DNA from 3 places in the Undibacterium sp. Dicai25W genome. Region 1 is predicted to be linked to each of the others. Evidence: predicted binding sites of a transcription regulator. Region 1 holds the regulator's gene; each other region holds the start of a gene.
What was found. The regulator LexA, encoded in region 1, represses DNA repair genes until DNA is damaged. The targets are predictions, from matches to a motif close to ACTGTATNNNNATACAGT.

Region 2: dinB (DNA polymerase IV) is a predicted target of LexA. The motif match lies at 1,925-1,942, and genes of this name have one in related genera.
Region 3: imuA (translesion DNA synthesis-associated protein ImuA) is a predicted target of LexA. The motif match lies at 2,230-2,247, and genes of this name have one in related genera.

Annotation. Positions count from the first base shown of each region.
Region 1 covers NZ_JBMPOQ010000006.1:3,076-7,365, reverse strand. The annotation lists gene rplI (50S ribosomal protein L9) at 1-47, opposite strand, end outside; gene rpsR (30S ribosomal protein S18) at 74-358, opposite strand; gene priB (primosomal replication protein N) at 368-667, opposite strand; gene rpsF (30S ribosomal protein S6) at 701-1,069, opposite strand; gene lexA (transcriptional repressor LexA) at 1,412-2,068, shown strand; gene ACO0KY_RS08725 (hypothetical protein) at 2,402-3,025, opposite strand; gene lon (endopeptidase La) at 3,374-4,290, opposite strand, start outside.
Region 2 covers NZ_JBMPOQ010000016.1:70,649-74,938, forward strand. The annotation lists gene ACO0KY_RS15665 (substrate-binding periplasmic protein) at 1-756, shown strand, start outside; gene dinB (DNA polymerase IV) at 817-1,869, opposite strand; gene ACO0KY_RS15675 (thioredoxin family protein) at 2,022-2,489, shown strand; gene ACO0KY_RS15680 (PAS domain-containing sensor histidine kinase) at 2,691-4,290, shown strand, end outside.
Region 3 covers NZ_JBMPOQ010000011.1:59,164-63,453, reverse strand. The annotation lists gene ACO0KY_RS13310 (Y-family DNA polymerase) at 1-1,410, opposite strand, end outside; gene imuA (translesion DNA synthesis-associated protein ImuA) at 1,420-2,214, opposite strand; gene ACO0KY_RS13300 (hypothetical protein) at 2,513-2,740, shown strand; gene ACO0KY_RS13295 (hypothetical protein) at 2,871-3,482, opposite strand; gene ACO0KY_RS13290 (Pls/PosA family non-ribosomal peptide synthetase) at 3,503-4,290, opposite strand, start outside.

The DNA of each region.
Region 1 (4,290 bases):
CCAAGGTTGCCGAGATTAACGACTTTATCCATCAGAATAACTTGCATATTTTTCTCCTAGTACTTGTCGTCAATTACGCGTTATGCAGATCTGTGTAAGCCAACAACGCTAAATAACGTGCGCGCTTGATCGCTGTATCAACTTGACGTTGGTACTTAGCTTTAGTACCTGTCAAACGTGCTGGCATAATTTTGCCGTTTTCTTGCACGAAATCTTTCAATGTGTCGATGTCTTTGTAATCAACTTGTTCTACACCTGCTGCTGTGAAGCGGCAGAATTTTTTGCGTTTGAACAAAGGATTTTGTTGCTGACGCTTTTGCTTCAATTTGCTTTTATCAAATTTTTTACCGAATGCCATTTTAGGCTCCTAATCTAGTAAATTCGTCCCGATTTCATTAATGTGAAACACGAGACTTTTGCTGTTGCGATTTTTACGTGCTAAAAATCCAGCGAACACCATTTCAACATCGAGAGGCAAATCATCAAATTCTTTTGAAATATTTCCAGCTGCCTGGGCATTTATTTCAAATTCTACTTTTCGATCAATATTTGCTTCTGTTTGCTGCGAACCATGTATCAGCACTGCTGCTGCAATAGGTACCCCTGCTGGCGTATATCGCAAGGCTGATTTCTCAACAATGCGCGCCACGAGTTTTAATTGGTTCACTTTCTTTTTATACGACCTTCTTCAAATCAAAAATTAAGCAGCTGGTGCTTCAACGCGCTGTGCTTTAGCTGCGTCTTCTTTTTGAACAGCTTTCATCATTGGAGATGGTGCTGTTTCAGCTTTTTTCATTTTGACTGTCAGGTGACGCAGAACGGCATCATTGAATTTGAATGCTGTTTCCAGCTCAAGCAATGTTTCTGCATCGCACTCGATGTTCATGCAAACATAGTGTGCTTTAGCCAATTTTTGAATCATGTAAGCCAATTGACGACGGCCCCAATCTTCAACGCGGTGAACTTGACCACCACGTGCAACAACGCTAGCTTTGTAACGTTCGATCATCGCAGGAACTTGCTCGCTTTGATCGGGATGTACGATAAATACGATTTCATAATGACGCATATATTCTCCTTGTGGACAATAAAATAGCCTGCCTCGGCGTCAAGACGAGTGCAGGAAGAGGAAAGCCGACGATAATAACTCACTTTTTTGATTTATTCAATTATTTCAAGCACATAGATTGTAAAAGCACATAAAACATGGCTTTTTTAGAATATATGCAACATTTCACGGTCACTGTACGCACTGAAAATAAAACTAAACACAATAAGAAGCGCCGCAACACCGTTGAAGAATTTTTGCTTAAATCCCAATTAAATCAAAAATTCCCTTGCACATATTGCTCCACTGTATAAAAATACAGACTGTCTATACATACAGCGCTATTACGGCGCGGCACATCCCATGCTAAAGCTCACCGCCCGCCAGGAGCAGATCCTGAACCTCATCAAGGACGCCATCCAGAACACCGGCTTCCCTCCGACCCGCGCCGAAATTGCGACTGAGCTAGGATTTCGCTCCACCAATGCAGCTGAAGAACATTTGCAAGCACTCGCCAGAAAAGGCGTGATAGAAATCGCCGCCGGCACCTCGCGCGGGATACGCCTGTTAGAGTCGGAATTATCGAACCACATCACAGGTCCATCCTTCAATCTACCGCACCCTGCAAGCATACAGTTTAGCTTGCCACTCGTAGGGCGTGTAGCCGCGGGCTCACCAATTTTGGCGAGCGAACACATAGAAGCAAGCTACCAGGTAGACCCAGCTTTATTCTCAGCTAAACCAGATTTTTTACTCAAGGTACGCGGCATGTCTATGCGCGATGCTGGCATTCTGGATGGCGATCTGCTAGCAGTCAAAAAAGCCGATAGCGCCCGTAATGGCCAAATTATCGTCGCGAGACTGGGTGATGATGTCACCGTTAAACGCTACAGAAAAACCGGCAACCAAATCGAGTTAATCCCGGAAAATCCCGATTATTCCACCATTAAAATCAGTGATCAGGAAGCAGATTTTTCATTGGAAGGCCTAGCTGTGGGTTTGATGCGGAACTGGGTTTAAGCCACAAAAAAATACGCCGAGTCAAATCGGAAGTATCCGTACGGAAATTTTTCGACACATTAAAATTAGACGTACGGTATTCCACGGCATTTACTAAGTTCAATACCGATCACCACCAGATTGACACACCGCCCCATCCAATTCACCCAAACAGCATTGCGGCACGTACTACACCTACTCAACAAACTGACTAACTTCGGAAGCTAAATTGACAATAATTTTTTATGTTGACCGACTTAGTTGCACCCGTTGCTGACGTTGACGAACCTGAATAGATTAAGGTGTTGATTCTCAGTGAATATTGACGAGCCGACGCCAACAGGTTTGAAAACTCTAGTTAATCGTAGGGCTCCCAGAGAGGTGATTGAAGAATTCACCACCGTCTGGAGTACAAAATGAACGAAAAATCCAGTCTCCCACCCTGTTATCCACCACATGAATAAACGGAAGCGGGGCTTTTGACGCGGATGTGAGAATACGCACTTCCACTTTACCCTCACTCAAGAGTCTAAATATGATGTCTTGAATTTCATTAATAACATTAGAATCTTGAAGAAGATACTTTTCTATGTGCGTATCTTCCTTGATCGGCATGTCAGCTTCAACCTTCTTAAGAAGCGAGTCATAGTATGAACCAGCGTTTGGATATTTTTCGACTTGCGATTTAATATGCTGAATTAATATTTGCGGAGAAATAATAATAACGTACTGAGACCAAATGTGATAAAAAAACGGCCCATCCACATGTCGGCCGAGCAAAATCTTGTGTATTACCCTGTTTGCACCAGGTTGCGAAGAGCAACCAATGTTCGGAGGCGTCTCATTTTTTTCGGACGAAGCTTCCTGGTAAATTTCGTTAGCTTTACCATAAGCTGCGCTTGACAAGAGCATAACAAAAAGAAGAGCGTGTTTTACATTCATGATTTCTTTGGCTGATATAACTTCACCTGCTGGCACCGCTTGTTGTTGGTCGTCATTTATAGCTTATATAATAACTTAATTACTCGGCAGCGCACCCATAGTTGACGCTCAATGTTCGCATACGGTCCGACATCTAACTCATCAATACTGAAAATCTGATAAATGTGTGCAACTCGAAAACACAACATCGCCGGATTTAAGCTAATGCACATCACCTTACAGCAAGCTGCTGATTAGTTGGGATAGCCCTATAAGTTCGAAACACCCAATGTATCTCAGGTGCAGTTTTTCCAATAGTCACAGCTACAGAAACAAATCCTGAAAATAAAAACGCCCGAAATATATTCAGGCGCTTTTAGACTTCACAAAGATATTCGTGGTTATTTAATGCTTCACAACCGTTAAATCTTTAGTTGCATCAACCGCCGGAGCAGCCGCCACTTCTGCTTCAGTTTCCGGCAGTGGTTCAGGTTGGCGCTCGAGAGCGATTTCGAGCACTTTATCGATCCAACGCACTGGCACGATCTCCAGCTTGTTTTTGACGTTATCAGGTATTTCTGCCAGATCTTTTGCATTCTCTTCTGGGATCAATACCGTTTTGATGCCGCCGCGATGTGCTGCCAGCAACTTTTCTTTGAGACCACCAATTGGCAATACTTCGCCACGCAAGGTAATCTCACCCGTCATTGCCACATCTGCGCGAACTGGAATGCCCGTAAACACGGACACCAATGCAGTGGTCATCGCAATACCAGCCGATGGTCCATCTTTTGGCGTTGCCCCTTCAGGGACGTGAATGTGGATATCACTTTTCTCGAAAACATCTGCCTTGATACCTAGTCGTTTAGCACGACTACGAACCACAGTACGAGCTGCCTCGATCGATTCCTTCATTACGTCACCCAAAGTACCGGTACGTATCACGCCACCTTTACCTGGCATTGCTACAGCTTCAATCGTCAACAGATCGCCACCCACTTCAGTCCAGGCCAGACCAACCACTTGCCCGATTTGATTTTCTTTGACTGCCACACCAAAATCGTAACGACGAACACCGAGGTATTTGTCCAGATTTTTTGAAGTGATTGTGGCTTTTTTCTCATTTTTCTTGAGCAAAAGCATTTTCACGACTTTGCGGCAAATTTTGGAAATCTCACGCTCAAGCGAGCGTACACCTGCTTCACGGGTGTAGTAGCGAATGATGTCGCGAATCGCACTTTCTGCAATGCTAATTTCAGCTTCTTGCAGACCATTATTTTTAATTTGTTTTTGCAACAAATAACGTTGTGCGATGCTGGTTT
Region 2 (4,290 bases), on a different contig from region 1:
TTTTATGTTTCTCGCCTTATTTGTCAACGAATTATCATCGTCTGCGCATTTGCGCTCGCTGCGAGCAGTGCTTTTGCTACTGAATTGACAGTCGTCACTGAAGAATTACCTCCACTCGATTACGCGGATCATGGTGTTGCCACCGGCTATTCAACTGAGCTTATTGAGGCGGTCTTGCGAGAAGCGAAGATCAAATCGACGGTCAATATTTTGCCATGGGCACGCGCTTATCAAATGGCGACAACGCAGCCCAATACGCTGATTTTTTCGACCACCCGTAATGCTGATCGCGAGGAGTTATTTGAATGGATAGGCCCTATTAGTTCAAGACAGATCTACTTATACAAACTCAAAAGTCGCACAGACATTGAAGTCAAAACTGTCGCTGATAGCTTTCATTACAAAATTGGTCTGGTTCGCGAAATGGCATCCGGGAAAACGTTTTTAAAAAATAATAATGTGCCGGACACTGCAATAGACTATGCGCCGACTGCAGAATCAAATCTAAAAAAATTATTAGTCGGTAGAATCGATTTGATCATTTCCCTGGATTGGAGCGCGGCATATCAGATGAAAAAAGAAAAACGCAACCCCAACGAGCTAGAACCTGTGCTGGTGTTAGATGATAAAAGTAGCTATTACTTCGCACTGAACAAGCAAAGCGATCCGGTTCTGGTAAGAAAAATCCGTAAAGCGTTTGAAAAAGTGAAGCAATCCGGATTAATGGACAGACTCAGAAATAAATACATGCATTGACAAAGGTACCGTCCGGCTACTTCAATGAATATCAGGCTCTTTTTGCTACGCAGCTTGTCGTCAAAACAAAGTTAATTGCCCGCTGCTCCCCTTATCAATCTCAGCTAGCCTGACCCCGAGTCCCAACAACCTCACCGGTAAATGCCGTCGAGCAAAGCCGGTTTCTAATAAGTGACCATAGACCTCCTGGCTCATGTTTTTACCCACACACTCCACCGTGGTGACACGAAAATCTGAAAAACGTATTTTCACGAAAAGTTTATGAATATGAGGGATAGCACCCGCCCTGTCCGCGCGCCGTTCAAGCGAAGTATATAACTCCGGCATTTCTGCCACACAGGCTGCGAGGTCAGGTAAATCGTTGGTATAAGTTTCTTCAACGCTGACCGATTTACGTTCGGAACTGGTGTCCACTTCACGCAAATCGATACCACGACAAAGCTGGTATAAGTTGTTTCCAAGCTTACCAAAATGCAAAGTTAAATCAGCCAACGACCATGTTAGCAAGTCTTTACATTCGTGAATTCCCATACTGTGTAACTTTGCCGCGGTTACTTTTCCAACACCAAATAAGCGTTTCACTGGTAAAGCTGTAACAAAATCATGTACCTGATCGGGCAAGATTACAAACATGCCATCCGGTTTATTCCAGTCACTGGCAATTTTGGCGAGAAATTTATTTGGAGCGACCCCGGCTGAAGCTGTAATGCCTACTGTATCGGCAATGCGAGCACGAATTTCTTGGGCAATGAGCGTTGCGCTGCCATGGTGCTGTGAGGATTGACTGACATCCAGATACGCTTCATCTAGCGACAAAGGTTCGACAGCATCGGTGTAATCGCGGTAGATATCCAAAATTTGACGTGAAGCAATGCGATATTTTTCCATCGCTGGCGGTAATATCACCAGATCCGGACAACGGCGTAATGCCTGCGACATTGGCATTGCAGAGTGAATACCAAAGCGTCGCGCTTCATAATTACAAGTTGCCACTACCCCGCGCTGATCCGGCCGTCCTCCAACGGCCAAAGGACGACCACGAAGAGACGGATCATCCCGCATCTCTATTGACGCGTAGAAACAATCACAGTCGCAATGGATGATTTTTTTCAACTCGGAGAATCAGGCGTAAAAGGAATGCCCTATTTTAGCCGAAATTATGCAAATTACTGTATATAAAATCAGTATTTGTGACTGCATGTCCAATGACAAACCAACTGATTTACGTCACTATTGAGTTATTCTTCTCTTTTTAGATTTTGATCATGAAAAAAATTCTCTCTTTACTTGCTAGTTTTGCTCTGAGTTTGAGTTTAAATATTGCGCATGCTGACATCACCCATCCTTACGATGAAACAGCAGATGCACCAGCGATGGTTACCAAAGCGCTGGTAGAAGCCAAAACAGCGAAAAAAGATGTATTGGTTATTTTTGGTGCCAACTGGTGCAAAGATTGCCTGGAATTAAGTAAATCTATGCAAGGTCAAAGCGCGGCCTTAATCGCCAGCAAATTTGTGGTCGTCAAAGTCGATGTTGGCCAATTCGATAAAAATCAGGATCTGGCCAATAGCTATGGCAACCCGATCAAAAAGGGCATTCCTGCCGCGGTGGTGTTGAAACCAGACAATACCGTCCTGTATGCTTCAAAAGGTGGTGAGCTATCGAATGCGCGACGAATGAGCGAACAAGGTGTTTATGATTTTTTTAATCAGATCATCACTCAACGTCAATGAGATTTTTATTATAAAATAGTAAAGTAATCATGTAACAAGGCTGGCAGACAAAAAGCATCGTTTATTTGTTTGTCAGTCAGCATTTTCCCTCAAGTTTAAGCAGTACCGACGATCTTTGTAACGCCACACGAAGCTTGCATTACAGGCACTAGACTGCAAACTTAGTGTTCCCTTTTATCAGTAAACTGTGCGGGCAAGGCTATGACTGGAAAATCAAACCTGATCGCGATCGACTCCTCCATGCCGTCCTTACCGCCGCAGGATGAGTTGGAAAAAAGTCATACCTTGCTGAGTAACTTCTCGCGCTTTTTGCCGGGTATGTTTTTTCAGTTCCAACGCTATTCCGAACATCAATTTTCCTTCAAGTACGTCAGCGCAGCCGTTGAGCAATTGTTTGAGATAACAGCAGAACAGTTAATCAATGACGCCAGTATTTTGTATCGAAAAATACATCCTGATGATTTAGCGTATTTAATCATCGGCATACGCCGTTCCGCAGCAGAACTCACCATCTGGCATCATGAATATCGTGTTTTACGCACTGACGGCGGCGAACGTTGGTTAGCCGGTGATGCGACACCAGAGAAGCAGGCCGATGGCAGCGTGTTATGGCATGGTTTCATCAGCGACAATACCGAACGCAAACTCACGGAACAAAAATTACTCGCTGCCGAACAACAGATGCGGCTGGTAATGAAAGCCTCGAATCAGGGCTTGTACGATATCAATTTACAGTCGGGTAAAAGTACCTTCAGTCCGGAATATTTGCAAATGCTTGGTTACTCAGCAGAGGATTTTCCTGACTCTTCGCAATTTTGGAATTATTTCTGGTCTGATGGCGTACATAAAGATGATGTGGCAAATCTGAGGAACGCGTATCAAAAACATTTTGCCTCGCGAGGAACAATTGATTACCACGCAGAATTCCGACAAAAAAATAAAGCCGGGGAATGGCGCTGGATTATGTCGATCGGGGCGGTAGTCGAATGGGATACCAATCAACGCGCAGTGCGCATGGTCGGCACGCATATTGATATCACTGAACGTAAGCGCATTGAAGAAGAATTGATGCTGAATCAGGAACTCCTCAATGCCAGCAAAAATCGCTACAAAGAATTAGCCAGAGAACTAGAAATTCTGATCGCCAATGCACCGGTGGGCATCATGTTCGTCAGCAATGATGTGATTGTCAGGGCAAATCAGGCCTTGGCCGAGCTTTGTCGCTTTCCCGATGCGCAATCGATGATAGGCGTCAAAACTTCTTTCTTATATCAACATCTGGATGACTATGAAGCCTTTGGCGATGCGGTCATTCCCAAATTACTCGCCGATGAATTAGTCGAAATCGAATGGCGCTTGCATCGCAATAACGGTGAAGCATTTTTTGCACGGGTCGCTGGTCGCGCTTTATCATCAGAAACCTACCACAAAGGTACGGTCTGGATGATCGAAGACATCACGGAACAAAGACGCACACTCGATGCATTGCGTGACAGCGAAGGTCGCTTGCAACGTCTGATGAATTCAAGCTTGATCGGTATCGTGCATGGCAATCAACGTAAGCGCCTATTGGACGTGAATCAAGTTTTCTGCCAGCTGTGCGGCTATACGCGAGAACAAATTATCGGTGAGAGCTATTTCTGGCGTAAGCTGATGTCAGAATCTGATCAATACATTTGCATGCAAGCATATAATGAACTTCAAACGACTGGCACCACTTCGTCGTTTGAGATCATGCTCAGGCATGCGGATGGTCGCTCTATTCCTGTTTTGGTTGGTGTCAATCATCTGGAAAACTCCC
Region 3 (4,290 bases), on a different contig from region 1:
TTCGGCGGGGGAAATCAGATTTAACTCAGAACCAAAGCAGGGCTTATGTCTGCGAACTTCAAGAGCAATCGCCTGGTTGAGCAACCAACTGGGTCTTAATAATGAGGTAGAAGCTACTTTTTTATCGGATAGCTTATCGTTGTGCATCACCGATATCCATTGATTAGCGATTTCAGGCCGGTGATCTGCCTTGGGGAATGGGCGCAACACATGATTGGCACCTAGCCGCGCTACCAGGAGCGCCAGTAAGTGTTGGTGCTCTTCCGGCTTGCTCAAGGTATCAGGGAACAAAGAATCGCTAGACACTTCCAGTGCTACCGTATGAGGAGCATGCAAGCTTAGAGCAATTACGGCTGCTGGTAAGTGGAGGTGTGCTAACTTTTCTTTAAATAGTGGCAGCAAGTGCGCTTCTTGCCAACTTGCTTCGGCGAGTTGAATATCGAGCATGCTGGGCGGCACAGCCTGACGACCACGCTCATGCTGTAATTCCAGACGTATCTGTTTGACCGCCAGGTGATGGGCATTGAGCCATCCTGATAATTGACACAATAGGTTGCGGCTGTAACTAAATAAGGCGTCGGTACTGTCCAGTCGATCTGGTAGTTCAAGTCTGGCATGAAATTCCGGATCGGCAACTACCCATATTTGTGGTGCTGAGTGCAAAGAATAGGCTTGATCCAGCTCCTCCAGCAAGGTCTTGCCGCATCGACGTTGCAGACCCGGACGTGGCAGGGCACGTAAATCTGCCAGCCGATAACATGCTAGTCCATGTAAAAAATCCTGCCACGCAAGTGCGTTCATCAATAAGTGTATGGGCAACTGATCCAGTGCCTTGTGCAAACGTGATATCTGCAAACAAACATGCCCCTGACGTTGACGGTGTTGATGGCGTGCAGCATGAATGGCAAATAACCATGCAGATTTGGCTGTCGGCGCACATCCTGTTGTCAGGCTATAGCCTAGAGTATTAACGGTGGATCGGATTTGCTGGCGCAAGGAGCGTAAGCCACCAAATAATCGAAGGCTGGCGCCGATGTCGAGCAAGATGCTCGCATTGTCGGCAATACTGACTTGTGGGGTGTAGCGCAGTAAAGCCAGTGCGATAGCCGATATCGCTGCAGCTTCTCTTTCACTATCTTGTACAAAAAACTGTGCCTCCGGTAAGAGCATCTGCACGCCACCGCGCCGCATATCAGCTCGCACACCTGCCTTGCGTGCATCATCCGACATAGCGATCACGCGGTTTTGTTTTAAGACGACGCTTGCAGACTCACGTTCTACTTGCTGCCAAAGCGGAACAAATACTTCCAGCTGCAGTGCCGGTAAATGCACTGCAATACACAATGTCTCGCTATGCGGTGCAGGTTTGTTGATCGGTGCTTTTCTGGTGAAGCGGATGGCGTCAGGCATAGCGGTAACTCATTTAACGCCGGCAGAACTGTGTAGATCTTTTGCTGCCTCTTTTGATAATTCATTTTTCAAGCTACTGAGAAAATCAACGTCTTTACCAAACCTGTTGATCTTGTCGGGATGCGTATACTCAGTAGATTTCAGAGTCAGGTAAGGGTGATTGTTCAGATATAAAAACAAAGGTGTATCGCTGACAGCGCCACGCCGCTTGAGTATATCAACTTGTATTCCCGATGCCTGAGGCTTGAGCGCCAGTCGCAACACTGCGGGAGATGGCGATTGCGCAGCTTGCAAGGGGCGTATAACAACAAACAAAGTTTGCGATTTTTGAGCGATCAAATGTAATCGTCGCAAGGCTTCTGTTTTAATTTGTGTTTGCCAGAACAATAAGGCACCACAGCTACCATTTTTAAGAATTTGCTCTGCAGCCCACAAACTGTCGATGTGTTTAGCGCTGGCTATCCATAGCAAAGGAATGTTCATGCTCGTTTCTGCCTGGTAGGCACAGGCCAGCGGGATATGTGGTGGCGCGAGTAGCGCAACGGGACGGTTCCCTAAGTTTCTTAAAGCAGGTAGCAGCAGTTTGATTTCTGTCGTTGCAGCTTGCGCGACCAGAATCTCAATGAGTTGCCCTAAAGGCCAGCCACCATTTGGTAATTCTTCATTCAACGCCACATAGCCGCTGCTCAACGTAGCATGGTTATCTTGGGCTAATTGTGATGCGCGCCAAATATCAGGGTGAAAACTCTCCATTCCACCCGGCAAATGAGTGCGACTGATTGGCAATGGAGGTTGAGTAAGCATAAGATAACACAATATACTGATTAAATATACAGTATATTGTGTTATCCACGAAACTTCAAAAGATTTTTTAAAAATCAATGGAAATGCCCGCTAAACCAATACCAGCAAGCACGTCAGATATTTTGAAGAGATATTTACATGTCAGAGATAAGCAACAATAGAACAAATACTGATTGCATATACAGTATTTTATGTTAAAGTACTTTCCATGGACAAAAGACGAGCGCAGTGATTATAAAAAGTTTCGAAGATGTCCTTCATGATATTTTTGTATTATCTACCGACACGGAGATTCACCATGGCATACATACAACAAGCTTTCGATACACGATTCAGTTTGCAATTGGCACCAACTTCTTTTTTGATGCGTTTGGGGCGCCGTGAGATTTTCGTATGTCGTGATTACAGACAGCGCGCTTACCATGTAAACCCTGTATTTGATTGCTCTAGCGGTGTGCAAGCAGGTCATTTAGAAATTTTATTTTGCAAAAAATGGCTGATTATTTTGTCTAAGGCAAAATGGTGATGCTCTGCAAATGTAAGTGGATCAGACCAAAGAGGCGATGCTAAACTTTATATTTGGGATGAAGTAGTAGTGATGATACTTGCCAAGTACCTTAAATTTGAAATGCTTGAGCTGTCACGCTAAGTAAAACTTATTGCATAGCCGACAGAGCAAGACTGGCAACATAAGTTTCCGGGACTTGGAGCAAAAATAATTCAGTGTCCGCAAGCAGATGATGATTTGCGGCACTGATTTGGTTCTCGTGTTCTGTCAAAGTCATTCCGTTGGATTTGAGTTTGGCTTCAAGTTGCGTCCAATATTTTGTAAATAATCTAAATTGATTTAGGACAGGAGCAGCAAGAATCTCTGAAGTTTTTTGCTCCCCAAGGTACAAACGAGCAAGGTCTTGCCATTCTATTTCTGGTGTTAATCGAAGAATGTCGATGCCAAGCTGATTTTTGGCGCTGATAGCGGCAATGGCAATCCCCGCCTCATAACTCATAGAAATAAACAATTCTTGTTCTCCAACAAGCGCAAAGTTCCCTTTAGCAATGATGCTTATTATGCGTATCTGCTGCGCAGGGCAATCGAATGCGGCAACCAGCATTTCTGTTAAGGCCAGGCGCAGAGATTGTCTGGCCACATCGCGTTCAATATTTTCTGGAACGGTGATATAAATGACGACAACATCTTTAGCAATAAAATACTCCAGCGCTGTGTGTGACTGGAGTGGCCATAAAAAAGCAGGCAAATGCTGTTCCATCAGAAGCCCTAAAGAGGGAATTAAGTCGTCATTGCAGCAGGACAGCCGCGCCAGCTTGAATTTGCCGGAATAAATTCACCTTTCATTACCAGCGTTAAAGCTCCCAAACTAGCCCCATTACCCACTTCTGCGCCGTATAACACCGAGCTGCGTGCGCCCATATAAACCCGCTCACCAATCGTGACATGATCAATTTTCATCACACGGTCTTCAAACAAGTGAGTCTGAGGACAAGCCAGTGCATTGATTTCAGTATAATCGCCGATGCGAACGCAATCAAACTCAGTGATATCAGTCGTATCTAAATATACCCCTTTGCCGATGTTGCATCCCAATAAATTAAAGGCGATCGGCAGCCATGGGGTGCCGCGCAGATAGCGCATAAAATTGGGGATCGCTACCCCTTCATACAAATTGGTAATGCCTTCAGATAGCCAGACAAATGGAGTCCACATCGGAACACTGGCTTTCTTATAACGATAAATCAGCAGCCACTTAAACACCAACACAAAACCAAAGCTACCAACACCATAAAGCAAACCAGCAACCAATAACGACAAAAACACTTCCATCCAACGATCATCACCTGCCAGCGGCATTAAATTCAGCACTACTGTATAACCGACCGCAATCACAATGGCATGCGGCGCGATGATCCGAAAGGCCTCGACCAAACCTCGTCCTATACGCCGGAAAAATGATGGTTTAAATGTCAGGCTTTCAGGAAAGCCTTTCGTTTCTTCACGTGCCGGCAAATGTATTGGAGGAGATCCTAACCATGTGTCGCCGTCCTTCATTAAGGCATTAT